Regions from separate parts of the Ruegeria sp. CF3 genome, predicted to be linked through region 1. Evidence: riboswitches for the same ligand, from Rfam matches in the RefSeq annotation. Region 1 holds a riboswitch; each other region holds the start of a gene.
What was found. Region 1 has a riboswitch for cobalamin ahead of ACR0KC_RS08895 (DUF1636 family protein). Riboswitches for the same ligand answer to the same signal wherever they lie in the genome.

Region 1 (7,619 bases):
ACGCCGCATGAGCGCCGGTCGCGGAGCGCGCTGATGGTGCTGCACCCCACCGGCCCGGAAACTGATCTTGGCGCGATGGAGCACCGCCATCTGACTGTCATGATGGTGGATCTTGTCGAGTCCACGGTATTGGCTCAAATGCTTGAGCCCGAAGACTTGCTGTCTACGACATTACGTTATCATAAACTGGTCGAACAAATTGCCGATGAGTTCGGGGGCAGGGTGCTGCAGATCGTGGGCGACGGTATCCTCGTCGCCTTTGGTTGGCCTGCTGCGTCTGAAAATAATGCCGAGCGCGCTCTACGCGCGGCGCTGCGCATCCATACTGATCTGCCCGCAATGGCGGGTCCGCTCGATCTCAGGTGCCGGATTGGGATCGCATCCGGCGTAGTTCTTGTCGGGGACATCGCGCTTGGGACCAATATTCAGCCGGACGCGATTTTTGGATCGACGCTAAATCTTGCCGCACGTCTTCAGTCGTTGGCGACCCCCGGTGGAACAATGGTTTCTGCGGCAACACGAGCGCTTGGGGCCGAACAAATGGAGTTCGAGCCGCAAGGCGTTCAGAACCTCGCGGGGTTCGACCGGCCTGTTCCAGTTTATCGATTGACCGGTGAAGGCAAGGATCAGGCACGCCGCCATAACCGCACCCCGTTGCTTGGCCGCAAAGCCGAACGCGGACAACTCCGCCGCGCGTGGAAAGATGTGGAAGCCGGAAGAGGGCGGGTGATTCACATATTGGGTGAGGCAGGGATTGGCAAATCGCACCTGATCCGTGATCTGCGTTCATCGGTCGGGCCGCAGGCATGGGTGACCTATCACTGCAGCCCGTTCCATGTCAGCACACCGTTCTTTCCCTTCATATCACAGGTCGAACGGTGGTGCGGCATCCACAATCAGGACGATATTGCCGCGCGTCGCAACCGGTTGTCAGAACATCTGAGCGATATTCTGGACGACGCGCAACTTCGCACGCTGTATTTCATTCTTGCCCCGGGCCCTGGCGACAGCGGGACGACCAGTGAGGACGAACTGCGCGCGCAACTGAGTGACATATTCATCCGCGTCTACCAAAAACTCAGCCGAGAGGGGCCGGTGCTTGTCGTGGTTGAGGATATGCAATGGGTCGACCCATCGACCCTTTCGGTGCTGCGCGACGTGGCCGAGCATCTGACATCACTTCCCGTACTGATGTTGATGGTTTCGCGGATGCCGGCGCCATCAGCGATCAAAGAGAGCATACCGTCTCTTGAGCAATTGTCGCTTCCACCGCTCGATGATGCGACATCGTCAGAACTGGCCAAGGCGGCCTCGGGTGCGCGACTTGATGACCGCACCACGGCGCAGATTTTGGCGCGGGGCAATGGTGTGCCCCTTTTCATCAAGGAATGCTCTGCCGCCATCGCTGCGTCGCCTGAACGTATCGTGGACAACATTCCCGCCACCTTGCATGACCTCCTGGCGCAACAGGTTGACGAGGTCGGAGAACTCCGACGCGCCGCGATCGAAGCCGCTGTTATTGGTGGTGCCTTTGGGGCACCTTTGCTGGCTCAGATCAGTGAACTGACTGAAGACGAGTCCGAAGACGCTATCTTTGGGCTCGCCGCCACGGGTATATTGCAACATCTGCCCGGCGCGAATGACGACGCCGAAATGATCTGGCGGTTCCGCCATGAATTGGTGCGTGAGGCGGCATATCAAAGCCTTGTGCGGGACCGTCGCATTCATTTGCATCGACGCACGGCGGAAGCCCTTGCCGCCCAACCGGAAGCCGCCCGACAGCCTGAACAAATAGCGCGGCACTGGGAACTGGCCGGTGAAACAACGAAGGCGGTGGCCGCCTGGTCGGAGGCCGCGCGGCTGAACCTGAGGCGCCACGCAAATCGCGAAGGGGCTCAGCATGCCCGAAACGGATTGCGGCTGTTGGACGAGTTGCCCGTAGACCAACGCGATAAAGCTGAATTGAACTTGCAATTCCTTCTGGCCGCTGCCGAACGCGTGCATGTCGGTTATGGTGCCAAGCCCGCAATTGATGCCTTTGGGCGCAGTTTTGAACTGGCTGAAAAGCTGGGCGACAGGCGTACTCTTGTGCGCGCGGGCAGGGGTCTGTTTACCGCTGCAATGGTCAAAGGTGATTACCAGAACGCCGAGCAATGGGGGCAAGCGATCATCGATGCGTATGACGATCACCACACCCGAATGGTCGGAAACTACATCTGTGGGGCCGCGCTATCCCCGCGCGGTCGGTTTCAGGATGCGGCAGCAGCTCTGGAACAAGCGGCGTCTCATGCGGATGCGCATTGCGCCGAAGCTGGAAACAGCCCCGATATTGCAGCCGTGATACAAATCGAGAGTATGAGCGCGCTGGTCGACAGCTTTCAGGGCAAAACTGAGGTGGCACTCGCCAAAGCCAAGCGGGCAGTTGACGCCGCGATGGCGTCGGGCCAGCCCTTGATCATCGCAAATGCAATGCACTGGTTGACCGAAATCCACATGCAGATGGATCACCCGGATTATGCGCGCATGGCCGAGGCGCTGAGCGCGGCTGTTCAGGACAAGGGCGGCCCTTATTACCAAGCTGTTGCGACGGCCCATCTTGCCGGGGCTGCCATCAGAACCGGCGAGGCCACAGAGGGCGTGGCCATGCTGCAGGCCGCTTGGGGAAGGATGCACGCAACGGGTGCCGAGGCGGCTGGCGTGCTCGTCAACACCGAGCTCGCACGGGGCTATCTTGCTCTGGGTGAGATTCAGAAAGGGTTGGATGCGGTGGAGGCTGGCCTGACATGTGCAGAAAACACTGACGAGCGGAACTATGAGGCTGAAATCCACCGGATCAAGGCAGCCCTTCTACTGGAACAAGGTGCTCCGTTCGACGCGGCTGAGGCGGCTTTGCGTGAAGCTATAGCCGTGGCGAATGATCAGGGCGCGGCGCTGTATGAATTGCGCGCGCTGAGTGATCTTGCCTGCATCCGGCCAGCCGATACGGAAGTTGCCGCGCGGATTACTGAGCTGGAAGAGCGCGCGGTCGCGTCTTAGGTCCCGCCGGGACGTCGACCTAAAGTGCAGTCTTCGGGTTGCAGGTCCAAGCCAACAAAACGCGCCACCTGCGAGAATGACGAAGTTTTCTTCAGCAACTGAAAACCTTTCTCTGAAAAAGTCTCAGCCGAGTACAAATTTTTGGATACCATCGGGTTGTTCATAAGCTGCGTGATCGCGTCATACGCCACCATCGATGTCATCAGATCGCCCATGATCACATCGCCCTTGTGCTGTTCCGCAAAGAGACCAGGGAACAACTCGACCCTATTGACGTCGCAATAGAGCCGGCTCAGGTCGGCAATCAATTCTTCCGCAAACGGCTGATCACCAATCATCTCAGTAAAGCTTGAATGCGGTTTGCGGCAGAAATGATGACGATAAGTGTTCAGCGACGGAAGACGCGCCTTACGCGTCAGGGCAATTGTAGCTTCGACAGGGGCAGGAGCACCGGGCGCAGGCCTTTGGAACAGGAAATCGGGCGTGTTGCGCAGCGACATGCGGGCCGCAGGTTGGCGCGACAATGATCGGATCATTTCCGCCAAGCCTGTTTGTTCGACCAGTCGTGGATTGAATCTGAACCCCTCCGGGCCAACCTGTGCGCCGTTGATTATAAATCGCTCGGGGATCATCGAATGCCAGCGGTAGAGCAAATTGAACTCAATCGCGATCTGGTTGGAATGATGCCACGGTTGCCAGCGATTGACGCCAACGGGTAGTTTGAAAGGCATATTGGCGATGTGGGCGATGTAGTCCTCAAGCACAAGCTTGATCAGCAATGCGATCAAGGTGCAGCGTGTAGTCTGGAACACACGCTCTTTATCCCAGCCTGATATGCCGCGCTTTTCGCGCCACAACAGATCGGCAAAGGTGTTATGGGCGCGCAACATCAGTGTATTGATCGTGATATAGCCTATCGTACCATTGCCATTATCGAGCCCGGTTGCATGAAAATCGAGCAGTAGCTGGTCGATTGCGTGATCGCTGAGACCCGGATGCGCCCGTTTCACCGCATTCCACAGCTTGCAGGGATCGTGCAACGGCTTTCCGCAATTCTCGCCAGTGGCGAGACTGCCATCAAAAGGGGGTGCTAGCTTAACACCACCGGATTGGTTTTTTTGAAACAGCTTCGGAGCCCACATCTCGCCCTGTGTATCCAGACGAAAGGCCAGCCGGTGGGTTAGTTCATTGGTATCGGGATCGCGTTCGCGCAGCATGTCGGTCTGAAAATCGTTCAGCCCGTAGATTTGGCACAGATCGACTTCGTGGTTCGAATCCGTCTGATCAACCGGTCCTTTCGCCCCAAAGGTGCGAAGGAAACTGTCGGTAAACCATTGTGCGGCCGAGATAAACAATAGTGTCGATCCTTGCGGGCACATCAAGGTAAGCGGGCTGCCATCCATTTGTGTCCGTCGGCGAAAGAGATCAGCAACTTCGCTTTCCGACGGCAGGACGGGTGAGAGGTCTTCTGGCGTTGTATGCCGACCGATCCAGCGATGGGAAAACACGCCGGGCCATGTCGTGTAGTCTGCGCCCATCGTATAGGGCCGCGGTCGGTGGATCTTCGCGGCGTTTGCAAGCCTGATCGCGGCTAAATAGCTCGTAACGGGTGGGGAGATCTTGAATCCGAGTTTGATCAGATCATCAACGTCCAGCATCAATACATCTCCGTTTGGTCATCGATTCGGGAACCGGGCGCGGGCCAAGCTCAGATAGGTTCTGAGCCGGATCGCATTAATCGGTCCTAAAGGTTCGTGATCTGCCGTGACACGCCAGGGCGAGAAGCTCATCGCGTCTCCATTCTGCGGATCAAATTCTGCACCTTTGGGAATCGTGATATCCGCCACGGGCGTGACGGTATGATGGTACGGATCAAGAGGTGCATCTGGTTGCGGATCGCATGCCCACCGGATGCGATTGTCGAGCACATCGAATTCGCCGGCCGGGCGCGGGGGCTCAATCACACACAGCTCGAAGTGATTATCTCCATCGGCCACGTCTTGCCGCAAACACTGCCCGATCCCATCTGGGTCGTCTACCGGATGTGCCGGAATTTTTGGTTTCGCGCTGCGGGCCAAGTATCTGACCGTTAGATCGGGGCCCAGCCGATACGGTGTTGTCGACCAGAAATGGACCTCAAAAGGCGAGTGCATATAGTTCGAGGCAAAATCACTCGCGACGCGAAACTGACGCTTGCCTTCACGAGTGAGGAAGGCGCGAAATCCTGCGCGCAGCCCTTTGGTGATCAACCTAAGGCTCCATTTTCGTCGCCCTTTGATCGCGTGCTGGACCGCTTGTAATGTGGCGACAAGCCTGCCCAATCGCTCATATTCATCGGGGACGTAGCTGGGAAACACATCCTGATCGACCAATACGAAATCGAACTCGTCGCTGAGTTGTGTGGTCCCCAGATGCGCAAGTGCCTCGGCGTCGATCAGCTTGGGGCCTGGCACGTCAAAAAGCTTGATCGCCATCCCGTGGGCATCCGATTTCCGGTCATCCAGATGCGCGCCGTTGGAAAAGCGAAGTGCGGCTGAATAGGCAGCGGGCTGTTCAAACAGGCCGTGACGGAACTGTTCTGGTAGATCGTTTCTGACAGTGAATGTTGCAGCCACGCACCCGTGACTGCGCCCATGCTGAGCCCTTAAGCGATGGCCTTTCCACCGTGCAACGGCCTCGAGATTGTGGTCAATGACATCATCAACAATATCCGGCGGCAATGCGTTTTGCGAAACATGTGTCAAAGAACCGTCTCCTTGGATAAACCCAGGCAATGATCAAACAGGGGCAAGGCGCTGACAAAGCTAAACCTCTAAATTTGTTCAGCTTACCTCAGATTGTCTAATTTCCAAACACACCAACTATGGACAGCCGTGGCCAGACAAATTCGGCGCGCAGCCCTACCCATTCGGTTGGTGCTTCGGACACGTGGTTGCCGGCGCTCGATCCTCGACCAGAGTTGGGCGCCTTCGACTTTATCATTGACGTGTCCGGTGTTCTCGGGCACTCAATCGATTGATGGTTCCCGGTGGTGTTGCCGCGGGATGAAAAGGGAATACGGTGAGGTTTGCCAAAAGGTGCCAATTCCGTAACTGCCCCCGCAACTGTAAGCGGTGAGCAAGGTCAAACAGCCACTGGTCCACAGGGTCGGGAAGGTTGGCCGAGCGCGGACCCGCAAGTCAGGAGACCTGCCATCAGATGTTTAACCAACCCGGGGCGGGGCGTCCTGGAAGGAGGCTTTGATGGCGCGTCAATCGCGTGTTTACATTGTCGGCAGCTTCCGCATGCGCTTGGAAACAAGTGGAGTGGACCATGCCAGATACGCCTGATCATTTCATTCTAGTCTGCGAAAGCTGCACTGAAGGGCTGCCCCTTGATGAAATTTGCGATGCGTTGACTGGGAAATTACCTCGCAGTTTTGCGATCCGCGCGTCGTCTTGCATGGCAGGCTGCGATAGTCCCAGAACGGTTGGGTTCCAGGCCGTAGGAAAGGCGCAATACCTTTTTGGTGGCATTCAGACCGCGGATGAGGTGCAGGCGCTGGCTGAGTTTGCAGCGCAGTATCGTGAAAGCCCGGATGGCTGGACAAATGCCACTGATCGCCCGCAGGCGTTGTCCAATAAAACCCTCTCGCGCATGCCGCGGATCGAACAGGGGGCATCGCAATGACGTTGCCACCCTTTCTGATTGCCGAAAACCTTGAGTATTATGCCCTTAACGGAGATGTCCTGTTGCAGGGCGTCTCGTTCGAGTTGGACGAGGGTTCCATTCTAGCCATCGCCGGCCCGAACGGGGCGGGGAAAACGACGCTTCTCAATCTGTTGTGCGGCGCTGAGCCGCTGGCACTTGGCGATGTTCGGATCAAAGGACGCAGTCTGAAACAGCTCTCCGCCAAAGAGCGTGCGCGCATGATTGCAGTGGTAGGTCAGCAGGAACTGCCCGATGGACGCTTGGCGTTACGCGATTATGTTGCGCTGGGGCAAATACCCATCCGTGCGGACCGCTCTGCCGAAGGCCACGCGCAAGAGCTGGACCGGATTTTAGACCTGACCGGTCTCGCAAATCTCGCGGACAAGCGCATGGCCCAACTGTCCGGAGGCGAACGTCAGCGTGCCCATATCGCGCGCGCTTTGGCGCAAAACCCTTCGTTGCTGTTTCTGGACGAACCGACCAACCATCTGGATCCTGATGCAAAAGGGCGGATGCTGTCTTTGGTCGCCGAGCTTGGGATCACCGTGGTCATGATCGTACACGATCTGGTCATGATCCCCGAATTCGCCACACACGTGGCGCTGATGAAATCGACCCGCATGATCGAGTTTGGGTCGGTGGACAAGGTGCTGACACCCGAAAGAGTCCGCGAAACTTTTGGCGTTGATTTCCTCTGCTTTCTCCACGAAGGCCGCGTGATCCCGGCGCTTGATATTCGAAGAACCACAGTCTCAACTTAGTCGAAGGAACACACTGAGATGAAATACATCTGGCCCGTGGCGTTGGCCACCGCCATGGCAAGCGGTGCTGCTGCGCAAGAAGTCACCGTAGACAACTGCGGCGAACCGCTGGTTTTTGATACCGCGCCCGAG
Region 2 (7,619 bases), 180 kb from region 1:
GCCGACCCCGTCCAAAGCCGACAAAGTGCCGCCCAGAACGTGATAGCGACCCTTGAAGACCCCGGCACGCTCCATCGCCCAAAGGTCGGCGACGTCCTCGACCACACACAGCTCTCCGGTTGCGCGAGCCTCGTTGTTACAGATGTCGCAGATATCAGTGGTGCCCACATTGCCGCAGTTCAGACATTCACGGGCGGTGACGGCCACCTGCTGCATCGCGTCTGAAAGCGGCGTCAGCAGCAGGGCGCGTTTGCGGATCAGGTGCAGGACCGCGCGGCGGGCCGAGCGGGGCCCGAGGCCAGGCAGCTTGGCCATAAGGTCAATCAGATTGTCGATGTCGCTGTTCGAACTCACCGTGAGACCCTCGCAATTGGGCCAGGGAAATACGCCCCGGCCATAGATCCGTCAGGAGGGTGTATCAGAACGGCAGCTTGATGTCTGCGGGCAGGCCCATGCTTTCGGTCAGCTTGGCCATTTCTGCCTGCGAACGTTCCTGCGCTTTGGTTTGGGCGTCCTTGATCGCGGCGAGGATGAGGTCTTCGACTACTTCCTTGTCGTCACCGTTAAAGATCGACGGGTCGATATCCAGACCTTTCAGCTCACCCTTGGCGGTCGCGGTGGCCTTGACCAGCCCGGCACCGGATTCGCCGACGACCATGATGGTGTTCAGCTCTTCCTGCATATCTGTCATCTTGGTCTGCAGATCCTGCGCGGATTTCATCATCTTGGCCATGTCACCCAAGCCGCCTAAACCTTTTAGCATCGGTAATCTCCTGTCACTCGATTTGTGGCCTAGATACGAAGCGTAACCGCGCGGCACAAGAGGTCAGGATACTCCCGCCTGTCGTCAAGGTCTTTGGCAAGACCTTTCCTCCCGTTGGGCCCGGCGGCGAGTAAGGCGCGCTGCCGGGTCCAAAGCCGCTCAGGGGTATCGGCGTCAGCCGATGGCCCGCGGCGGGTGCGGGAGCATTTGGGTGAGGGGCGCTATGCACGAAGGTCAGTCTTCTTCGAACGGGTCCCATTCGTCTTCAACCTCGGGCAGGGCCTCGATTTCGACCTGAGCGGCGCGTTGTTCGGCGCTTTCGATGCTCTTAATCCGCGCTTTGGGGAAATGGGTCAGCACTGCTTGCACCAGAGGGTGCTGTTCCGCCTCGGCCTTCAGGGCCAGCTCAGCGGCATCCCGAACCTCGGCAATCGTCGGGGCGTCGCCCTCAGAGACAATAGAAACAGCCCAGCGGTTGCCTGTCCAACGCTGCAGCGACGCGCCCAATCGTTGCGACAGGTCGGTCGGGGCGTTGTCGGTCGGTGCGAACTCGATCCTGCCCGGTTGATAGGAAACCAGACGCACGCCGTTTTCGACCTCGACTAGCAGCTTCACGTCCCGGTTGGCTCGGATCAGTTCAACCACATGTTCAAATGTAGGATAACGTGCCAGCGCTGCCTGCACATCCTGGGCCAGCGCGGCCGTTGGCCCGCCCGCGCTGCCGCCAATCCCCGATGCGGCATAGGCCGGTCGGGCCACAGCCTGTGGCGCGGAAGGAGCATGTCCGGGCGCACCGATTCCCTTGCCGGGGCCACCATTGGGCTGCGGAGGCGTATCTTGCAGACGCTTGATCAGCTCCTCCGGGCTAGGCAAGTCGGCCACATGGGTCAGGCGGATCACGGCCATTTCCGCAGCCATCATTGCGTTGGGTGCGGCGGAAACTTCCTCGAGCGCTTTCAGCAGCATTTGCCACATGCGTGTAAGGACTCGCATGGGCAGAGCCTCGGCCATTTGTTGACCTCGGGCGCGTTCGTCGGGGGAAACGGTGGGATCTTCGGCGGCATCCGGGGTGATCTTGACCACCGAAACCCAATGCGTGATTTCAGCCAGATCGCGTAAGACGGCGAGTGGATCAGCCCCTTCGGCATATTGCCCGCTCAGCTCGGTCAACGCGCCTGCAGCATCGCCGCGCAGGATCATATCCATCAGATCCAGCACCCGGCCCCGATCGGCCAGCCCCAGCATCGCGCGCACCTGATCCGCGCTGGTTTCACCGGCCCCGTGCGAGATCGCTTGATCCAGCAGTGAGGTCGCATCCCGCGCCGATCCCTCGGCGGCCCGGGTGATCAACGACAACGCATCCTCGGCAATCTGTGCCCCCTCGGCACCTGCAATTTTGCGCAGCAGTCCGATCATATCCTCCGGCTCGATCCGGCGCAGATCAAAGCGCTGGCAACGGGACAGGACGGTCACCGGGACCTTGCGAATCTCGGTGGTGGCAAAGATGAACTTCACGTGTTCGGGGGGTTCTTCCAGCGTCTTGAGCAGCGCGTTGAAAGCGCTGGTCGACAGCATGTGAACCTCGTCGATGATATAGATCTTGTAGCGCGCGGACGCAGCGCGATAGCGGACGCTGTCGATGATCTCGCGGATGTCATTGACACCGGTGCGGCTGGCGGCGTCCATCTCCATCACATCGACATGGCGGCCCTCCATGATGGCTACGCAGTGTTCACATTGACCGCAGGGTTCGGTGGTAGGGCCGCCGCTGCCATCGGGACCGATGCAGTTCATACCCTTGGCTATGATCCGAGCGGTCGTCGTCTTGCCGGTACCGCGGATGCCGGTCATGATGAAGGCCTGCGCGATCCGGTCCGCCTCGAAGGCGTTTTTCAGAGTGCGCACCATGGCGTCCTGACCGACTAGATCGGCAAAGGTTTCGGGGCGGTATTTGCGGGCAAGAACCTGGTAGGCGGGGCTGGGCGTCTCGGTCATGTCTGCTCTGTCGGATTCGCGTTACGCCGCAGCGTAGAGGCCCCCGCCGCCCGCGTCCACAGCCGGCCGGGACGATTTTCATTTTGGAATGCGTGGGTATGCGGCTAAAATCCACTCTATTCTATTTACTGGACCAGTATGTTGTTGGGTGAAGTTTGTTTGGGGGGAGATTATGTCGCAACTGGTGGTTTATGCGTTGCAGGTTGGCGGAGGCACCTTGGCCTTGTCATCGATGCCCGGGCGCGGAGGCACTTATACCGAAGACCTCGATCTTATCGCAGACTGGAAGCCGGGACTTGTGATCTCGATGACGACTGAGGTCGAGATGATTCAGGATGGTGCGCGGAATTTTGGCGCTGATATTCAGGGGCGTGCCAGCAGATGGGTGCATTTGCCGATCGAAGATTTTGGCACGCCACCCAAAGAGATTTTGGACCGCTGGCCCCGCGTTGGCGCGACTGCCCGTCAGGCGTTGTCAGGTGGTGGCCGTGTGCTAGTGCATTGCCGTGGTGGCTGTGGCCGATCCGGGATGGTGGTTCTGCGTCTGATGGTTGAATGCGGTGAACGGCCTGAGGCGGCATTGAAGCGATTGCGTACGGTGCGTCCTTGCGCAGTCGAGACAAATGCCCAGATGCTTTGGGCCGTTGAACCGGCCCGTGTTCAAGCCGTTTGACGGCTTAGACACCAACATGTGGCGAGATTTCGCCACCGTTGTGCTGCACCAGAAGCGAAGCCTCAAGCATGGCGCAAGGAGGATTCCTTAGCAGGTCTGCGGGTAGGCTGCGGTACTCGGTTCCGAACATCATGTCTGCGTAGTCATCCAGCCGGCCGGTATCGATTTCAGGATCGGTTCCGCAGAATACACGTATCTGGTCGCATTGGGCGCGAAAGCGGGCGGTACATCCCTCTGGGCAGTGCGACAGGTCAATACTGCCTTCAATCTCAAACCCAGATTTTGTGACCGGTTTTGTGGTGGACATGGCCTGCGTCAGAGCCCGCGCCATTTGCGCCAGTGCGGGGCAGGTTGCCCCAGTACGTTGGCACACGGTCGCCGCGAATTCGTGCGTTTTAGTCTTCCAGATCATCAATGCGCCCTCCGCGCGCAGGGCGAGGGCGTGGCACAGGTTGGTCGGTGCAGAGCACGATCAAACCCGTCCCGGACACCCCGCCCGAGTTTCGGTTCTACATCTGATGGCAGGTCTCCTGACTTGCGGGTCATCGCTTTGCCGACCTTCCCAGCCTTCAAGGCCAGTGGTATCTCGGCATTGCTCTCCGCTTACAGTTGCGGGGGCAGTCTCGGACTAGGTTCTTTCCGGTTTTCTCCGTGCAGAACCGCACCGTGTTCCCTTTTCATCCCGGCCCGATTGGGCGCGAGAACCATCGCGACATGGCTATCGGCTGCGCCGTGCCCGAGTCAAGAAGATTGCGTCAGGCAAGTGACGTACGGTCCAGCCACGTCAACCTTGACTTGAGGCGCTTCGGGTGAACTGATCAGTTCAGTCGGTATTGGAGGGCACCATGTTGGACACGCAGCAGGCGGTTGTGACCGAGGATTTTCAGATCCCGTCCGACCCGGCAATGTTGTCGGCGCGGCTTTACCGTCCGGTTGCCGACCCCGAAAAGGTGGTCGTCATAAACGGTGCGACTGGGGTGCCGAGGGATTACTATCAGCACTTCGCCCGATGGCTCGCCGAAGAACAGGGCATGGCCTGCCTGACCTATGACTACCGGGATTTTGGTCACTCTTTGGTGGGTTCGCAAAAGCGGTCAAATGTCACCATGGCCGATTGGGCGTTGATCGACATTCCAGCCGCCCGGGCCGAGATGCGCCGACGGTTTCCACAGGCCAAGCTATGGAGCATCGGTCATTCCTTGGGCGGAATGTTTGGCCCGATCCAACCCGATATCGATCAGATCGACAGGATGATCTGTGTCTGTTCGGGTCTGGTAACGCTGGCGGATCACCCTTGGCCTTATCGCGCTTTGGCGGCGTTGTTCTGGTATGGTCACGCGCCGCTGGTGGTCAAGGCGCTTGGCTACCTGCCCGGACGGTTGGTCGGGTTTGGATCGGACCTGCCTGCCCAAGTCTATTGGCAATGGCGCAAATGGTGCACCGCCCCCAAAAGCTATGTGCCAGAGATCGGCACGACACTGCCCGCCGCCCGCTGGAAAGACTTGGGCAAACGTGTCGATCTGTTTACCTTCGCAGATGATGAAATGGTGCCGCCGGATGCTGTCTGGCGTCTTGCCGATCTCTATGGACCCAAAGCCGGGCGCCATCTGCTTGCACCAAGCGAATTAGGAGTGTCCAAGATCGGCCATATCGGTGCATTCGCAAGACGGAATGCGGCAGTCTGGCCTAGACTGATCGCCTGATAGCGCTGGGCACCGGTAGGTCGGTGCCCAGCTTCGTTATAGCCCTTTACGGGATTTTTTCTCGTGCATCACGCTGCGCACCATCTTGCCGAACGCCTTGTCGCGGGCGCGGGCCTGCGCCACCGAAGCGGAATTGTGTTGGTCTTCGCGCCGCAGCTTGCGCCAGCGGTCCAGCCGCGCGGGATCAAGCGTACCAGCGTCGATTGCCGCCTGCACCGCACATCCGGGCTCGGTCTCGTGCTGACAATCCGAGAAGCGGCAATTCAGGCTGAGGTCTGAGATGTCCGAGAACACCTCATCCAACCCCTCTTGCGCATCTAGCAGACGTAACGCGCGCATGCCGGGCGTATCGATCAGCCAGCCGCCATTGCGCATGCGATGCAAGGCGCGTGAGGTTGTTGTGTGCCTGCCGCGCGCATCGTCTTCGCGAATACCTGCGGTGGCCTGATCCTGCCCCGTCATCCCGTTGGCGAGCGTCGTTTTCCCAACGCCGGATGATCCAAGCAAGGCGCTGGTTTGTCCTTTCGGACACCACGACAGAACTTGTTCGAGATCGCCGTGATCCAGCGCGTTGACCGCAAGTACCGTCAGAAACGGGGCGAGCGATTGGGCTTGATCTACATAAAGGCTCGGATCATCGCACATGTCCGATTTGGTCAGAACGACCACCGGATAGCAGCCTGCCTGATGTGCCAGCGCAAGATACCGCTCCAATCGTGGCATATTGAAATCGGCGTTGCAGGAACTAACGATGAACAGCACATCAACATTTGCAGCAATCAGCTGCGCCGCTGCCCCTGTACCTGCGGCCCGGCGCTGCAGCAGGCTGCGCCGGTCCAGCACTCGGCGTATGCGTTTGTTTTCATCCGCCAGAACCCAATCCCCAACGGCATATGCGCCGGTTGATTGATCCAGAGATAACAAAGGCGATTCACCTTCAGGGCTCAGCCCGATCAGTCGATCCCGGTGTACGGCCGAGATGCGATACGGTAGAAGTGACGGATCAGCCGCATGCTGAGCCGCGAAATGAGAGGACCATCCGAGGTCCGATAAGGAAAGTAACATTGGTCTGCCTGTGATCAGAAACAGCAATCCCGCCGGATGGCAATCGCGCATCCGCTGGTGATGTGTTCAGGCAGTCAGTTGATCGGAAAGGATCAGAACCGGTCTGCCCGAAGGGAATTTGCTACAATCATAAACGCCCTCCTGCGGCTGATGGGTTCTAAGTGAGAGGTTGGACATCGACCCAAGCGGGGCTCGTTGTGGCTGCTTCCTTCCGGACCTGACCAGGTTGGCGAGGCGCTCGCCCGCGCCAACCTCTCAAAGCCGATATAGGTGCATCCCCTGAAAATGGCAACCCGTCAGAAGGTCAGATGAATACGCATGAAACCATCCGCATCGTCGGGCAGAATGCGTGGATGATACTCAGCAAGCTCTGCAACATGGTGTAGCGCGCGCGGCCCCGTTGTCAGGATCGCGCCCTGCCTTTGGTTTGGTACAAAAGAAAAGGGGCGCGGTGCATGTGCAAGTGGGTCGGCGGGCAGTGTGCCAGCGACGTATTTGCATAGAATATCCTGTATGCTGATCTGAGGCAGGTCAATCATACGGGCTTGTCGCGCAATTGGAAAATGACCACCGCCATTGGCGCGGTAGTTATTGGTGGCGACAAGGAAACTCTGGTCAGGCGCAATCGGCTGCCCATCGAATTCCAGGTTGCGTATGCGGGAAAATGCCGGATCAATCACTCGACCGAGCGTATCGAACCGCGCCGGTTGCGAAAGATCGATCTGGTAGGTGACGCCATGCAGGACATCGAAGTTGAAGCCCGTGCGCTGAGGATCGGCAAGATCGATCGGGGCGTCTGATCCAAGTTGATGGAACAGCCCGGCTGACATCTCAAGCCAGTCCCGAATCTGAGAACCTGAGGCCAGCACCGCGCGCAATTCATTAGGAAAGACACTGAGATCGGCGATATGTCGAACTGAAATCTCACCTGAGGGGATATCCGTGTAGTACTTGCTTCCTGTGCGCCCGCCGAACTTTGCCGGGGCGGCTGACGATATGATAGGCAAATCTGCCCAGTCGGTATCGACCAAATGCGGGCGTAGGGCAGCGACCTGAGCCGCCGCAACCAAGGCCAGACCGCGATCCGGTAAGCAATATGAGAAGTAGCTGTGCAGCGTGTGTGGGATTGTGCCCACTGGCCTGGTCACCCTTTTGCGCGTCGCAGCGTGGCCGGTCGCAAACAGCTCTGTGATCCTTTGGCATTCGGGTATTTCTGTGCCCGATTGAGCGATTGCCCGCGCTTCGACATGGCTGCCTGTAATGCGCCAATCGCCGGTGGTATCTTTTTGCAGTGTCAGATCAATGATCCCAAGATGAGACCCGGCCCAACCCTGCATGACAACCGGCGTTCCATGGACAAGCCCCCGCGTACTGTCGACGAATGGATAACCATCATGCGCCTTTCCGGGCAGTGTCAGAT
Region 3 (7,619 bases), on a different contig from region 1:
TGCCTGGGAAAGTGCCGCTATTCAAAGATGATCGGACTTAGACAACAACCCTATCCGTCATCGCTGAACTTGTTGCTTAACACTGTTGACGCTGGAAGACACTAGCCAGCCTGGGTTACGTCGCACGAATCTATAATCAGAAAAATGATCTCGGCTCAAAGTTTCTCGACGGCCACCTGCGCCCCCATGATGGCCTTGAGCCGCAGCCCCGCAGAATTTGCCCCGAGGAATTCGTGGAATGCACGCATCACATCATCTTTCCACCAACCGCGCCTGTGATAATCGTCAAGCATGATTACGCCGCCTTCGATCATCTTGGGCAGCAAAGCACTCAGATCCGTCTTTACTCCCTCGTAGGAATGGTCGCCGTCCAAATAGGCAAACCCGATGCTTTGATCTTCAAACAAACGCAGCGCCGGTTGCGAATAGTCGCGAATGATCGAAACTTGCCCCTTGGCGATCTCGGTACTGTATTTACCCGTTACTGCATCGTAGATCCGATCCATATCCTTTTGCGTGCGCGCTCCGGCAAGCGAAGCACCGCCATCCGGATCTTGCTGTACTTGCCAGGGATCGATGAGGCACAATTTCGAGGGCTGCAGCTCTTCCAGCAGAATCCGCGAAAACTCGCCCTTCCAAACGCCAATTTCAACGCTCAGCCGTCCATGCGGCATGGCCTTGAGCATTTCGCGCCGCAGGGAATCCTTCCGCTCGCGCTGCTCAGCTTGCTTCTTGCGGCGATCCTCAGCAGATACAGCTTCACCCATAGACGTCTTCTCCGGTAGAGGAATTTTGCAACGCTTCAACCAGATCAACCCAGTCCGGTCTGGCTCTCAATTCTTCGGCTTTCGATCTGTGCCACTCACATGCTTGGTGATGGAGGTCTGCCAATTGCGGATCTGCCATCATCTCAGATTTGATGTCGTGCATAGCCGGCATGTGTTCCAGAATTGAGCGATCCTCAACATCATTGTGGTTCATCATGAGCCAGTACTTGAGCCCTTGATCCTGCCCCACATGATTGGTGCGCCCACGGTCGCGCTTGACCAAAAAGCTATCAGTGCTGCGCACAGCATAATGATGAATGCGCGCGAATTCATGGCTGAAACCACGCCATGCTTTCCATTTCACTTGGTCTGCTGGGTACAGGTTCCCGCCCGAATCCCGCCACAACACGCCTTCGTATGGCGCGTCAGGGTTCGGTGCATCTTCTGGATTAATCCTGGGACGATGGGCGCGAAAACGGCTGAATTTTCCGTTGTTGCGGAACAGCGTTTTGAACCCTTTGGTCCGGTGATGCGGATAGCCGTCTTCGGTGGCGGCCAGAAAGAAAGTCTCAGGTACAGGTCGATCAACGAAATCGTTCTGACCCGCGTTTCCGAACATGCGCCAGCAGATCGAGATCGCGTCCGCCACGCCGCTGGCCTCAACGAGGCTTCTTATATCACTATTGGGCAAACGGATATTGATATACTCGTCCACATCCAAACTGAGAATCCAATCCGATGACAGATAGCTTGGGTGATTCCGCGCAAGCGAAAATGCACGAACCTGCGGCGCAGCGCGCGGACCCAGCCTGTTTCGTTGGTGGTGAGCCCAGCCAAGCGCTTGCAACCGTTCGCCCATGGCATCGGTACCATCAGCGCAATCATTGGTATAAATCAGAATGTCATCAAAGCCGATTGCGTGGTTGTAGGCCACCCAATCGATCATGAAAGGCCCTTCGTTTTTCATCGTTGTTACGATGAGAAAGGTCTCATTCGTCATAAGTTGTTCTCTTGCCTGTGCCGGTGTCGGACTCTTGTTGACCTGTTTAGAATAGCCCCAGAATTTTGTCCAACCAGGCCGCCAGACAGCCGCAACGCTTGCCTATTATTTGATCTACCGATTCTGTGGGATCACCTCATAACCCGGTTCTTCTGGCTCGTCGTCCAGCATCTCGGTTGGGAACCCTGGCGCCTGGATCTCCAGTCCGGTCGCGTCCTCTAGCCGCCTGATGATGTTCGGGGACAGTTCACGCTCACCATATCGCGCGATGCCATCTTCGAAAATCTTGATCATCAATGGGTTTATCTCAAGGGGAACTCCGGCACGGTCGGCGACCTCCTGAAACAGACCGATATCTTTTTTCACCAGGTCCATGGTGAAGGAAATATCGCGCGAGCCGTTCAGGATGACCTGACTTTCGGTCTCGTGCACGAAGGATGTGCCTGACGATATCTTGATCGCCTCATAGGTGGTTCCAAGGTCCATGCCGGCGGCCTTGGCTGTCACCAGTGCCTCGGCGCAGGTGATCAGGTTGGCGGTCGCCAGATAATTGGTCAACACCTTCAAAACAGAGGCCGAGCCCAGATCGCCCGTGTGCAAAATGCGCCGCCCCATGGTGGTCAGGAATGGCAGGATACGTTCAAAAGTCTCACGATCACAGCCTGCGAAGATCGAGATATTACCCGTCGCTGCCCGGTGACATCCGCCCGAAACCGGGCAATCCACCGCTGCGCCGCCTCGTTCGATGACCATTGCGCCAAGGCGTTTGACTTCGGCTTCGTCGGTGGTCGACATTTCCATCCAGATTTTGCCAGGGCCGACCTCTGGCAACACTTCCTGCATCACCGCGTCCGAGGCCGCAGGAGAAGGCAAACAGGTTATAACAGCATCGCAATCGCGCATCAGCTGCGCCGGACATTTGGCGGCTTTGGCACCCTTGGCGACGAATTCGGTCACCAGATCCGGGTTCAGGTCATGAACCGTCAGATCGATACCGTTTCGTAGCAGCGATCCAGATAGCTTGCCCCCTACATTCCCCAGCCCGACAAACCCTACTTTCATGCGCGGTATCCTCCTGTTCGCATCTTGCTGCCATGCCAGCACGTCGTTGCAGAAGTATCATGCCGCCCAGCGACCCCGACAGGTCGCTTTTTATCCGCTTTTTCACGGATCGGCGCGACTCGCTTGACAAGCAACCCTGCCCTGCCGCATGTCCCTTTCGTTGGTGTCTGCGAGAGCAGATGAAAAGGGAATGCGTCAGCGGTTTTTGCCGTCAAACGCAGCCGCCCCCGCGACCGTGACCGGAGAGGGTGCCCAAAGCCACTGGCAGTATGGCCGGGAAGGCGGGACATCCGACAGAGGCCTCCTCTGAAATCCGCAAGCCGGGAGACCTGCCAACGCCCGAAGATGAAACCGGACGGGGTGTTCCGGTGTGGGGCTGTGATCGGCCCGCATGAAACCCCGTCCCCCACGAAGAGGATTTGGGGGGATGAGAGACATGACCGAGACCGCACCGGTCGAACTGCTGGTTTGCACTACCTGCCGTCGCGGGCTGCCTGTCGAGGATGACGCCCAGCGCCCCGGCACGTTGCTGCACAAGGCGCTTGAACAGGCGGGCCTGCCCGAAGGCATTACCTTGAAAGCTGTGGAATGCCTGTCGAATTGCGATGAAGGCTGCTCGATCGTGCTACGCGGAGGACCGGATCGCTGGACTTTCGTGTATGAGCATCTGAACGAGATCGACCATGTTGAAACCATCGTCGAAGGCGCAGCCAAATACCTCGCCACCGAGGACGGTTTGGTCAAATGGCGCGAACGTCCCGAACATTTCCGCAAAAACTGTGCGGCCCGCATTCCCCCGATTGGAGCCCTGAAATGAGCAATCTCGAGAAACTCCCCGTCACTGTGATCACCGGCTTTTTGGGCTCGGGCAAAACCACACTGGTGCGCCATCTGATGCAGAACCCGCAGGGCAAGCGTCTGGCGGTGGTCGTCAACGAATTCGGCGATGTCGGCGTCGATGGCGATATCCTGAAGTCCTGCGCCATTCCTGATTGCCCGGCGGAAAACATCATGGAACTGGCCAATGGTTGCATCTGCTGCACCGTGGCCGATGATTTCATCCCGACCATTGAAGCCCTGATGGCACTAGAGCCGCGCCCCGATCACATCCTGATCGAAACCTCCGGTCTTGCCCTGCCAAAACCGCTGCTGAAGGCGTTCGACTGGCCCGATATCCGCTCGAAAATCACCGTCGATGGCGTGATTGCTCTGGCCGATGCCGAGGCCGTGGCCGCTGGTCGGTTCGCTCCGAATGTCGAGGCGGTGGATGCGCAACGCATGGCAGATGACTCGATTGATCATGAAACTCCCTTGTCCGAGGTGTTCGAGGATCAGATTTCCTGCGCCGACATCATTCTGCTGACCAAGCCCGATCTGGCTGGCCCGGAAGGCGTTGCGAAAGCGAAAGAGATCATCGCCGCCGAAGCGCCCCGCCCCATGCCCGTGGTCGAAGTGGCCGAGGGTGCCGTGGACGTCCGCGTCGTGCTGGGTCTAGAAGCCGCGGCCGAGGATGACATGGACGCGCGTCCCAGCCATCACGACGGCCATCACGATCACGAGCATGACGATTTCGAAAGCATCATCGTTGAACTGCCCGAGCAAACCGATCCGATTGATCTGGTCGCCAAGATTGAACGATTGGCCAACGAGTTGAATATCCTGCGCGTCAAAGGCTATGCCGCCGTTCAAGGCAAGCCCATGCGCCTACTGGTTCAGGCCGTCGGTGCGCGCGTGCGTCACCAATATGACCGCCCGTGGGAGCCCGGCGAAGACCGTCGCTCGCGCCTTGTGGTCATTGCCGAGCATGACGATATCAAAGAGGCCGAGATCCGCGATATCCTCGTGGGTGTAACCGAGGCTGCCGAGTAAGACTTATGCACGTCGTCTTCCGCGAAAGCCATGGGCTCGAAGAAACCGAGACCCCGACCGATCTGGGTCAGAGCCCGGCGGACCTGGTGGTGCTGTCCTTTTCCGACAGTGACCTTGGCGCTTTCGCGGCGGGATGGCATCGTGGAGGTGGGCCTGAAGGACGCATGCCAACGATGCGGCTGGCCAATCTGACGGCGCTGAAGCATCCCCTCTCAGTCGACACATATGTCGAGCAGACACTGGAGGGCGCAAAGGGCATCCTGATCCGTCTGATCGGTGGAGTGCCCTATTGGGCGTACGGCTTGCAGCAGGTTCTGGCGCTGGCGCAGGCCAAAGGGATTGCACTGGCCGTACTGCCCGCAGACGGTCGCGAGGATACGCGGCTGGATGATTACTCTACCCTGCCTGTCTCGACCCTGCGGCGGCTGGCGCATCTGTGCGACACCGGCGGTGAGGTCGCGGCGCAGGCCGCTCTGGCGCAGATGGCACTGGCTGCGGGGTTGTATGCAGGTCCGGTCATGGGCGCCAAGACCATCCCCGAATGCGGTGCCTGGTGCCCAGATCACGGCGTGATCCCTGCAGAAAACGCTCTGCCCGGTGATGCGAAACGTATCATCGTAACCTTTTATCGCGCATACCTGACCTCGGCAGATACCGCCCCAATTGCGGCGTTGATCCGCAGCTTGCGGGCGCGGGGTTTTGAGGCCGTCGGCCTGTTTGCCCCGTCGCTCAAAGCACCAAATGCCGCCGATTGGCTGCGCGAGACTATTGTGGCGCTGAAGCCTTCGGCGATCGTCAACGCCACCTCATTCTCAGGCAAGGGCGCATCAGGCACCTCACCTCTGGATGTGGCAGAGGTGCCGGTCTTTCAGGTCGCGCTGGCCACCTCACGCCGCAAAGCGTGGGCTGACGCAGTGCGTGGCCTTTCACCTGCCGACCTCGCGATGCATGTGGTCCTTCCGGAAGTGGACGGGCGGATCAACGCGGGCATCGTATCCTTCAAAGAGCCGGGCAAACGCGATCCGCATCTCGAATATTCTCGTTTCGCTCATCGGGCTGAACCCGAACGGATCGAAGCCATCATCAACCGCATCTCCGGCTGGCTGAACCTTCACGACAAACCCAAAGCGGAGCAGGTTCCGGCGCTGGTACTATCGACCTATCCCGGCAAAGACTGGCAGATGGCACATGCAGTGGGTCTGGATGCGCTGGCCTCGGCTGAGGCAATGTTGCTCGATCTGCAAGGCGAAGGGTATGACACCGCGCCTGCCGAGCCAATTGCTGAAACTCTTCTTGATGCACGGATTTCATGGCCGCTAGAGGATTATCAGGCGGCGCTGGCGGCGCTGCCGGAAACACTCCGCGCCGATCTCAATAAGGTTTGGGGCACTCCCGAAGACGACCCTGCTTTCACAAACGGCGCGTTCCATTTCACGGCACTGCGTCGTGGAAAAGCGCTGATCGCGCTGCAGCCCGAGCGCGGTACACCCGAACTGCGCGATGACGACTATCACGATCTGTCGCGCACACCGCGCCACGCCTACGTCGCCTTTTACTTGTGGCTGCGCAAAGGATTGGTCGCGGATACGCTGATCCATATCGGTGCGCATGGCACGCTGGAATGGTTGCCGGGAAAATCAGTCGCCTTGTGCAACGAATGTTGGCCCGAGGCGTTAATCGGCGATCTGCCGGTGATCTACCCCTTCATTGTCAACGACCCCGGCGAGGCCGCGCAGGCCAAGCGTCGGATCGGGGCGGTCACGTTGGGCCATATCCCACCCCCGATGAAGGAAAGCGGCACACCAGATCGCATGGTGCGGCTGGAATCGCTTTTGGACGAGTTCTCGAACGCGGACGGGCTAGACCCCAAACGCCGCGATCGCCTGCAGGAAGATATCCGGGACGAGGCGCAGGCGATCGGGCTGGAAAGCGATCTTGGCCTCGATCAGGCCACCTGTACCGCCGAGGCGATCACGCGCATTGACCGATTTGTCTGCGACATCAAGGAAAGCCAGTTCGGTGATGGGCTGCATATCTTTGGGCGCGTCCCCGATGAGACGGGCAATTTCGACGCTGCCCCCTCAGCCCAAGCTGAACGCTCTGCCCTAATTGACGCTTTAGCGGGCAAACGGATCGAGGCCGGGCCGTCCGGTTCCCCCTATCGCGGGCGTACGGATGTTTTGCCGACCGGGCGGAATCTTTACACGACCGACCCACGCTCGGTTCCCACGCGCGCGGCCTATACACAAGGCGTCAAGCTCGCCGAGGAACTGGTTCGGCGGCACCTGCAGGAAGAAGGCGACTACCCCAAGGGCTTGATCGTCGATCTATGGGGTTCGGCCACTATGCGCACAGCGGGCGAGGAATTCGCCATGGCGCTACACCTGCTGGGAGTGAAGCCGGTTTGGGATAAAGGGTCTGAGCGGGTCTCGGGCATCGAAGTGTTGCCGATCACCGATCTCAGCCGCCCGCGTCTGGACGTAACACTGCGCGTCTCTGGCCTGTTCCGGGACGTGTTCCCGACGCTTTCAGCGCTTTACGGTCAGGCTGTCCGCGCATTGACCAAACGAGATGAAGCACCCGACTGGAATCCTTACGCCGGTCAGGAGCCTGCGGCGCGGGTCTATGGGCCAGCCCCCGGCAGCTATGGTCTGAACATGACTCATCTGTCCGAAACCTATACGGATGAGGCACGCGTGCAAGCGGGTGAGGCTTGGCTTGATGCCAGTTCCTTCGCTTTGGAAGGTGAACACATCGCGCAGGATAAGGACGGTATCTCGCAACGCGTCGCCAACGCCGACAGCTTTGTGCACCTACAGGACCTGACCGAGACGGACTTGCTGCTGGCCAATGATTATGCAACGCACGAGGCCGGATTTGCCGCCGCCAAGAAAATCACCGGCGGTACTGCGCAGCTTTAT
Region 4 (7,619 bases), 430 kb from region 1:
CATCATTTGACTGCGCGGCCCGTGATATTCGGCGATGCCCATGGCCTGCCGCATCCGTTCTGCGCTCAGCCCGCGCAGACGGGCGGCAACGGCCACAACTCCCAACGCGTTCCATGCGCCGGAAGTGTGGTAGTCGCTGACTGTGTCATGCAACGAAATCCCGGCGCGCCCGGCGATTTCGTATCCAATAGTTACGGTCGCCAACGCCTCGGGGCCGGAAAAATCCGCGACCGTTTCCGCCAAAGCCGCCAGAGCCGGCACAACGGCAACACCGATATGGCCCTTGGTGGGGTTATAGCCGTCATGGCCATCCAGATTATCGGTCTGAGTCGCAGCGGCATAAGCCGCGCCGGCAACGCTAACCTTGCGGCCATCGAACAGCATCCGTGCGCTGAGGCCCGGATCGCCCGCACCGTAAAGCGCCACTGCGCTGTCACGCGCGATCTGACCGGCCTGCATCGGTCCGGACCCGATGGTGATCCCCAGCGTGTCCAGCAGCATCAGTGCTGCCGCTTCGAGCGCGCTGTCGGGGAAATCCTGCACCCTTCGATTTAGCGCAAACTTTGCGATAGTTTGAAATGTGTTGGTCACGATGCCCTACAGATGAGGTTTCGGGTTCGGCCAAAACCTAAGTGTGTTTGCCCATCGCAGCACGAAAACAATACGAGGGCAATGGCCCCGGAAAATTTGTAGCTTTGGCTCCGCTCCATTGTAGCATATGAACCAGATCAATTCCCGCCGCGAAACAGGATTCCCGGCGTACCACCCATCCGCCCGCCCAGGAAAATGTCGCCATGATGAACCTGCCCCACCTGATCTTCCTGCGCTCCTTCGAGGCCGCCGCCCGGTACCTCAGCTTTACCAGCGCGGCAGATGAGCTGAACTGCACCCAATCCGCCGTCAGCAACCATGTGCGTTCGCTCGAAGAGTTTTTGCAGCGGCCTCTGTTCGTGCGCCATGCCCGGTCATTGTCGCTGACCGACGTGGGCGAGGCGTATCTGCCTTCAGTGCGGCATGCTCTGCATGAGATTGACGTGGCCACACAATCGGTCATCCAGCGGTCACACACCCGCAAAGTCGTCGTGTCTTGCCCGGTCAGCCTGGCCGAGAATTGGCTACCGGACGTAATCCGGGGCTTTAGCGACCAGCACCCGGATATCGACCTGACGGTACACGGCACCGTCTGGATTGATGTCGAGCCGAACGTCTCGGACATTTCGATAACGGTCAATCATATTGACGATGTGACGGTGGGCGCACGGCAGCTGTGGGCCGAAAAGCTTGCGGTCGTGTGTGCGCCCGAATTCACAGTCAATGGCGCGCAGCTGACCGATCCGGCGCAACTGCAAGAGGCACCTCTGATCCATATTCTGGGTCGTCCAGCTTATTGGGAACGGGTCGCACGTCATTTTGATCTGGCAGACCTGAACCAGAAGGAAGGGCTGCGGACCAACGCTTCAAATCTGGCAATGGAGATGGCGGCGCAGTCGTTGGGCTGCGTCGCTCTGCCCCGCTCTTTGGCCGGGTCTTATGTGGACCGGGGGCTGCTGATCGAACCATTCGAATTCGATTTGGACAGCCCCTGGGCCTATTTCGTGCGTCTCAAGGAAAAACCCGTTTCACCGTCGGTCAGGCTGTTTCAGGACTGGCTGCTAAACGCCGCCGCCAGCATGAACCGCTGACCTGCAACGGGGCTGCTCAAGCAGCCCCTTCCAGTGCCGGTTTAACATCACGCAGGCGGTTTCCATCCGGGTCAAATGGGGGCTCGGACAGGATTTTCGCTTTATGGGGATTGCCAAGGATGAACACTTCGACCGTATCACCAGGTTGTGCGACCTCAGGGTTTATATAGCCAAGCGCTAGCGATTTGCCGACCGAATAGCCGTATGCACCGGATGTCACGCGGCCAACCGGGGTACCATCCGGGTTAAAAATCGGCTCACCGCCGGTAGCGTCGGCATCCTCGGAGACTTCGACCTCGAAGATTGACAGCACTTCGCGCGCGGCGTTGTCCTTGACCGACAGATACGCATCCTTGTGCAGGAAATCCTTGTCCAGCTTGATCAGGCCCGCCAGCCCGACCTCTTGCGGCCAGTATTCCTGCGAATACTCACGGCCCCATGAGCCATAACCTTTTTCGATCCGCAACGACCCCAGCGCGCGGCCGCCAACGGGGCCGCCATCCAGCAGCTTGGCCGCATCCAGCAGCGCAGCGTAAAGGCGGGTCTGATCTTCTTCGGCGCAGTGCAACTCCCACCCTAGATCGCCGGTAAAGCTGACGCGGATGGCCAGACAGGTGACACCTGCAACCTCAATTGTGGCCGAGCGCATAAAGCGGAACGCCTCGTTCGACAGGTCTGCATTGGTCAGCCGCTGCAGCAGGTCACGCGCTTTCGGACCGGCGACGTTGAACCCGGCTATGCGGTCGGTGGCGACTTCGAAGGTTGTGTGCTTTGGCAGGTCGATCATGTTGAAGAAGCGTTGATGATAGCGCTCGGCCATGCCCGATCCGATCATCATGAATTCGTCATCGGCCACCTTGGTTATGGTGAAATCGCCAGCCACGCCGCCACGGACAGAGATCAGCGGCGTCAGACAAGACCGCCCGATCACGGTCGGTACGCGGTTGGCAACCAAGCGGTCCAGCCAATCTTGCGCGCCGAGTCCTTTGATGATGTAATTCGCAAAATTCGATATGTCGATGACGCCCACATTCTCCCGCAGCATCTGTACCTCACGTCCCACCGGCTCCCACCAGTTCTGGCGTGTGAAGCCGTTGGTTTCCTGTACACCGGGCTGATCGGCGAACCATAGGGGATGCTCCCAGCCACAGTTCAGACCAAAGACACAGCCCATGTCTTTCTGCATTTCATAGGCAGGGCGGACTCGGGCGGGGCGACCAGCACTACGCTCCTCGTTCGGGAAGTGGATGGCAAAACGGTGGGTATACTGGTCCTCGACCCGTGCCTTGGTGAATTTTTTGTCGGCCCAGTCGCCGAAACGGGCCAGATCCCAGGCAAACATGTCGTATTGCGGCTCGCCCTCGATCATCCACTGCGCCGCCAGCAGGCCCAGACCACCCGATTGCGAGAAACCCGGGATCAGTCCGCCGCAGAGGAAATAGTTCTTCAGTTCGGGCACCGGACCCCACAAGGCGCTGGAGTCCGGAGACCAGATCATCGGCCCGTTGATCACCCGTTTGACCCCTGCGGTGGCGGCAACTGGCACACGTTCGGTAGCGCGGATCACGTTTTCCATGATCCGATCCAAATCGTCGGGGAACAGGTCATGGGCAAAGTCCAGCGGCGTGCCGTCCTCGGCCCAGAACTTCATGTCCTTCTCATAGGCCCCGATCAGCAATCCGTTGCCTTCCTGACGGAAATAGTACTCGCCATCCCGGTCTGCAATTGACGGAAGGCGACGGCCCAGATCGGCAACTTCTTCGATGGATTCAGTCACGAAGTACTGGTGCTCGGTCGGTTGCAACGGCAGAGTCAGCCCCGCCAGCGCCGCAACTTCGCGGCCCCAAAGACCAGCGGCATTCACCACCCATTGCGTGTGAATATCGCCCTTTGCGGTACGCACGATCCAAGACCCGTCGGGTTGCTGATCCGTACCTAGCACCGGACAGAACCGTTCTATGGTTGCTCCCATGGCGCGGGCACCGGCAGCATAGGCGTGGGGCACGCCCGAGGGATCCACATTGCCGCCATCGGGTTCATACATGATGCAGCGGATATCGTCGAACTGCGCCAGCGGGTGCAGTTCCTTGGCCTGCTCGCGACTGACCTCGTGGAAGTTCAAACCATAAAATTTAGCCTTGGCTTCCTGCAGGCGCAGCTGATGCTCACGTTCTTCGGTTTGCGCCAAATAGAGCGAGCCGGGCTGGAACACACCGCAGCTTTGACCGGTTTCCTGTTCCAGCTCTTTATACAGATTCATCGTATAGTGCTGGATGCGGGTAATATTGTTGTTGTCATGCAGCCCATGAATGTTGGCCGCCGCGTGCCAGGTCGAGCCGCTGGTCAGTTCGTCCCGCTCTAGCAGGACAACATCGGTCCAACCCAACTTGGCGAGATGATACAGAATTGAACAGCCGGCTAGGCCGCCGCCGATTACAACCGCTTGCGCATGCGTTTTCATGTGCTTCCCCTCTCAAATGCCTCAGGCGGCGATGGTTTTCATTGCACCCAGAAACTGGGCCACTTCGGCGACGCTGTTGTAGTGGCACATCGAAACACGCACGCAGCTGGCCATGCCAAGCGGTGTCAAGATGTTGCCCGAGTAGTGATCGGCCTTGCGCAAATGCGTACGGATGCCTTGTTCGTTCAGTTGCTTGACCACATCGACCGACGGCACGCCCTCGACCTGCAGTGACACCAGCCCCTCGCGTGCTGGGTTATCGACACCGCCCAGAATGGTCACCTTCTCCATCTCGGCCAGCCCGGGCAGGTTGCCGGTTCCGCGGATCATCGCATCAGTCAACGCTTTTTCCTGCTCATGGATCGCCTCTCCGGCAGCGACGAATTTTTCGCGCCGGTCGGTGGCGTCGCTGACCTGTGCGCCCAGCCATTCGAAATAGCTGACTACGTCAGACATTGTAGCGTAAGAGCCGGTATCGCGCGTCCCCATTTCCCAATTGTCGGCGGGGCCGTCGATCAAGCTGTTATGTGGCAGCTTGGTCAGCCGGTCAGAAATCCAGGCCACCCCGTAACCATGGCGCGAGAACACCTTGTAGGGCGAGATCACATAGCCATCGACATCATAGGCGGTCAGGTCGATCCGGCCATGCGCGGCGTGCTGGATACCGTCGATTATGATGAAGCAATTGGGCGCAACGGCGCGGATCTCGGCAGCCACAGCCGCTACATCCACGCCCATACCGGTCACCGGCGAGGTGTGCACGATAGTCGCAACCTTTGTGTCCGGCGTTACCTGCGCCGCATAAGCATCTGCTGTGACGGTGCCTGTGGCGTCGTCATGGACCACCAGAACATGATCTTGCCCGGCCACCCCGGCCCAACGCGCGCAAGCGCTTCGGGTCGCGGGATGTTCCAGCGTTGTGCCAAGTACCCGACCGGTGGCGGTGCCCAGACAGGCGTTCATGATCAATCGAAACAGCAGCTCGGTCCCGCTTTCGCCGACAAAGAACTGGCCACCGGGGGCGTTCATGAACACGGCCATATCTTCTTTGGCCTTGTTGATTACCCGCACCAGTTCGTGACTTCCCGGGTTGTCGCGGCCCTGATTGTCAGGGATCGCAGCATAAGCCTGCGAGGTGCCCACAACCGAATTCAGCGTCAGCGCCCCACCCGCGTTTTCAAAGAAAATACGCGGTCCCTGCTGCGGGCAGTGGTCAACCTGCGCAAATCGGGCACGGATTTGTTCAAGCAATTCTGGAGTGATCTTGGTCATCGGGAACCATTCCTGCGAAAATGTCATTCTGGCAAGATATATGCGCCCTTTTGCAAAACTACTCACAAAAAAACTTGGGGCATTGTGGGTGGAAATTGAGACCATCGAGCCAAGAGAGCTCAGCCACAAGAACAATATGGTTCGCGAATTTCAATTTCGTCGGCCCGATCACACCCTCACGCATGCCTTCGCTCGGTTGCGAAACCGCTAGTCAGGCCGACGGTTTGTAACCTGAGCGTGGTTCTAGAGACATCGCTTTGCAAAAGAAGTTTGAACTAATGCAGAACGGCCTGGATCCTACGAAGCTACTTATTGCAACTGTCTTGGACACCAATCGCAGTGGCCATGCAGTTTTAGTTTATCGCTCGAGTGAAGGCGATTTGATTCTGGACAATGTCACCAACAGGATCAAATCTTGGAAGGAAACGAGGTATCTTTTCCTACGAATACAGGACCCAAATCACCCTGATCGTTGGGTACAGGTTTCTAGCGGCTAAAGACAATGTGGCGCGCCCTAGAGACGCGCCACAATAAAATTTTGGTCCTGCGACTACTGGTTGTTTCGCGGCAACCCAAGTTTAGGACACTGCTTCAAACTTTGGTCAAGCTTTCGCAGCGTTGTACAAACGCGGAGTCACCAGACCTGTACTGTTCAAACCGCGCATTGCCTTGGCTGCCGCAAGCACTGCCAGATCAGCAATCGGCTCAATGACGATTACCAGCATATAAGCGCCGCCAAAGGACAGAACCGACGCCATGGTTTCTGCGCCGAAACCCTGGCCGTAGAAGGCCCAGAACCCAACCCATGCGACTACTCCTCCCTGATACGTCGCACTTAGGGCAAGAGCTTGGCCATATTTGAGGTCAACATATGCTGTGCCGGGTGCGATGATGCGGCTGGCCAGTGCCTGTAGCGCAAATAGCGGCACCAGCAGAGTGGTCAGGTTGATGAAGTACTGCGGAAGATCGAACGGGGCAAAAAACACACCCTGAATCAGGAGACCAGCTGCCAATCCAAAAGCCGCGGGTGCAGCACCGAGAAGCAGAAACAGCGTCGACCCCAGGATGAAGTGGACTTCAGAGACACCAACCGGGAAATGCGGCAGGACTTCGAAGAAAAGGAAAACCCCAACGGTGGCGAGCACCGAGCGCATAACAAAAGATGCAGGTCCATTCGCACGCAATGTGGAAAACGTTTCTTTCGCTGCGTAAGTAGCCGCACCTGCGGCGGTAACATAGGAAAGCGCGATTTTGGCACCATTCACGATGCCCGGTTCGATATGCATGTTCTTTCTCCCTACCGCCTCACCCGGCGGCTTGTCAGGTTGAATCGACCGTAAGGCCGACAGGTTCAGTCTGGGCATAGCCCGGCGCTTTACGGCAGGTCTCCTGACTCGCGGGTGCTCGCTCCGCCAACCTTCCCGGTTCCATTACGAACCAGTGGTGTCTTGGCATCGCTCTCCGCTCACAGTTGCGGGGGCAGTTACGGAATTGGCGCCATTGAAAACACCGAACCGTATTCCCTTTTAATCCTTTTGGCTTCCGCCATCAGGAACCGAAAACAATTCACCGCTACAATGGCGGCTTCGCCTGTGTCAATTGTCTTTGCGAGCTATTCCAATGTAAACTCGACCGAAGCAGGATTCACGCAACCGGTCACTTGATCGACAGGGTAAACCAAGCGTTACCTGAAACCTCTTGAAGCTCTAGCTGCTAGAGGCTTTAAGATTCGGATTAATTCGCGATAGTGCGATCCAAATACGTTAAACTTGTGAACCAGGACGAGACCTATGCTTACAAGGCGCCATTTCATTCAATCCACCACAGCGCTGTTCTCGGCGTCTGCGGCCAGTCCATTGATCGCCAAAACCTGGCCAACCGCATCGCAGAAGACCTATTGGGACAGTCAGGTCACGCCAATTGGTTACGATCCAATGACCTCAAATCCGTGGGGTGTTCATGACCGTTTTTTACCAAGACGCGTCGCGGCAAATGATGGTTTGGTTCCAGGTGACATCCATGTGGATGCCGTCGCGCGCTATCTCTATCATATCGAAGAAGGCGGGACCGCAATGCGCTATGGCGTAGCGATCGCGCGCGGGAACCTTTACGAGCCCGGCACCTATGTTATCCGCCGAAAGGTCGAATGGCCACACTGGACACCAACCGCTTCAATGATCGAGCGCAACCCCGAATACGCGGAA

Region 2: it holds a riboswitch for cobalamin, as region 1 does, so the genes downstream of both, ACR0KC_RS07960 (hypothetical protein) here and ACR0KC_RS08895 (DUF1636 family protein) in region 1, are expected to answer to the same signal.
Region 3: it holds a riboswitch for cobalamin, as region 1 does, so the genes downstream of both, ACR0KC_RS14310 (DUF1636 family protein) here and ACR0KC_RS08895 (DUF1636 family protein) in region 1, are expected to answer to the same signal.
Region 4: it holds a riboswitch for cobalamin, as region 1 does, so the genes downstream of both, ACR0KC_RS10690 (energy-coupling factor ABC transporter permease) here and ACR0KC_RS08895 (DUF1636 family protein) in region 1, are expected to answer to the same signal.

Annotation. Positions count from the first base shown of each region.
Region 1 is NZ_JBQFRK010000002.1:233,214-240,832, forward strand. Features, by position in the region: gene ACR0KC_RS08880 (ATP-binding protein) at 34-3,036, shown strand; gene ACR0KC_RS08885 (peroxidase family protein) at 3,033-4,694, opposite strand; gene ACR0KC_RS08890 (catalase family protein) at 4,713-5,780, opposite strand; cobalamin riboswitch at 6,039-6,246, shown strand; gene ACR0KC_RS08895 (DUF1636 family protein) at 6,349-6,705, shown strand; gene ACR0KC_RS08900 (ABC transporter ATP-binding protein) at 6,702-7,487, shown strand; gene ACR0KC_RS08905 (ABC transporter substrate-binding protein) at 7,506-7,619, shown strand, end outside.
Region 2 is NZ_JBQFRK010000002.1:48,882-56,500, reverse strand. Features, by position in the region: gene recR (recombination mediator RecR) at 1-354, opposite strand, end outside; gene ACR0KC_RS07975 (YbaB/EbfC family nucleoid-associated protein) at 419-763, opposite strand; gene ACR0KC_RS07970 (DNA polymerase III subunit gamma/tau) at 998-2,758, opposite strand; gene ACR0KC_RS07965 (phosphatase domain-containing protein) at 2,931-3,431, shown strand; gene ACR0KC_RS07960 (hypothetical protein) at 3,436-3,843, opposite strand; cobalamin riboswitch at 3,935-4,154, opposite strand; gene ACR0KC_RS07955 (alpha/beta hydrolase family protein) at 4,277-5,134, shown strand; gene rsgA (ribosome small subunit-dependent GTPase A) at 5,171-6,199, opposite strand; RNA gene ffs (signal recognition particle sRNA small type) at 6,359-6,457, opposite strand; gene ACR0KC_RS07940 (bifunctional 2',3'-cyclic-nucleotide 2'-phosphodiesterase/3'-nucleotidase) at 6,496-7,619, opposite strand, start outside.
Region 3 is NZ_JBQFRK010000003.1:547,164-554,782, reverse strand. Features, by position in the region: gene ACR0KC_RS14330 (ABC transporter substrate-binding protein) at 1-31, shown strand, start outside; gene ACR0KC_RS14325 (class I SAM-dependent methyltransferase) at 156-767, opposite strand; gene ACR0KC_RS14320 (glycosyltransferase family 2 protein) at 760-1,767, opposite strand; gene ACR0KC_RS14315 (NAD(P)-dependent oxidoreductase) at 1,882-2,829, opposite strand; cobalamin riboswitch at 2,974-3,180, shown strand; gene ACR0KC_RS14310 (DUF1636 family protein) at 3,266-3,646, shown strand; gene cobW (cobalamin biosynthesis protein CobW) at 3,643-4,698, shown strand; gene cobN (cobaltochelatase subunit CobN) at 4,704-7,619, shown strand, end outside.
Region 4 is NZ_JBQFRK010000002.1:665,536-673,154, reverse strand. Features, by position in the region: gene ACR0KC_RS10715 (MmgE/PrpD family protein) at 1-591, opposite strand, end outside; gene ACR0KC_RS10710 (LysR substrate-binding domain-containing protein) at 795-1,682, shown strand; gene ACR0KC_RS10705 (GcvT family protein) at 1,699-4,143, opposite strand; gene ACR0KC_RS10700 (aminotransferase class V-fold PLP-dependent enzyme) at 4,165-5,415, opposite strand; gene ACR0KC_RS10695 (transglutaminase-like cysteine peptidase) at 5,673-5,912, shown strand; gene ACR0KC_RS10690 (energy-coupling factor ABC transporter permease) at 6,018-6,701, opposite strand; cobalamin riboswitch at 6,778-6,990, opposite strand; gene ACR0KC_RS10685 (L,D-transpeptidase) at 7,206-7,619, shown strand, end outside.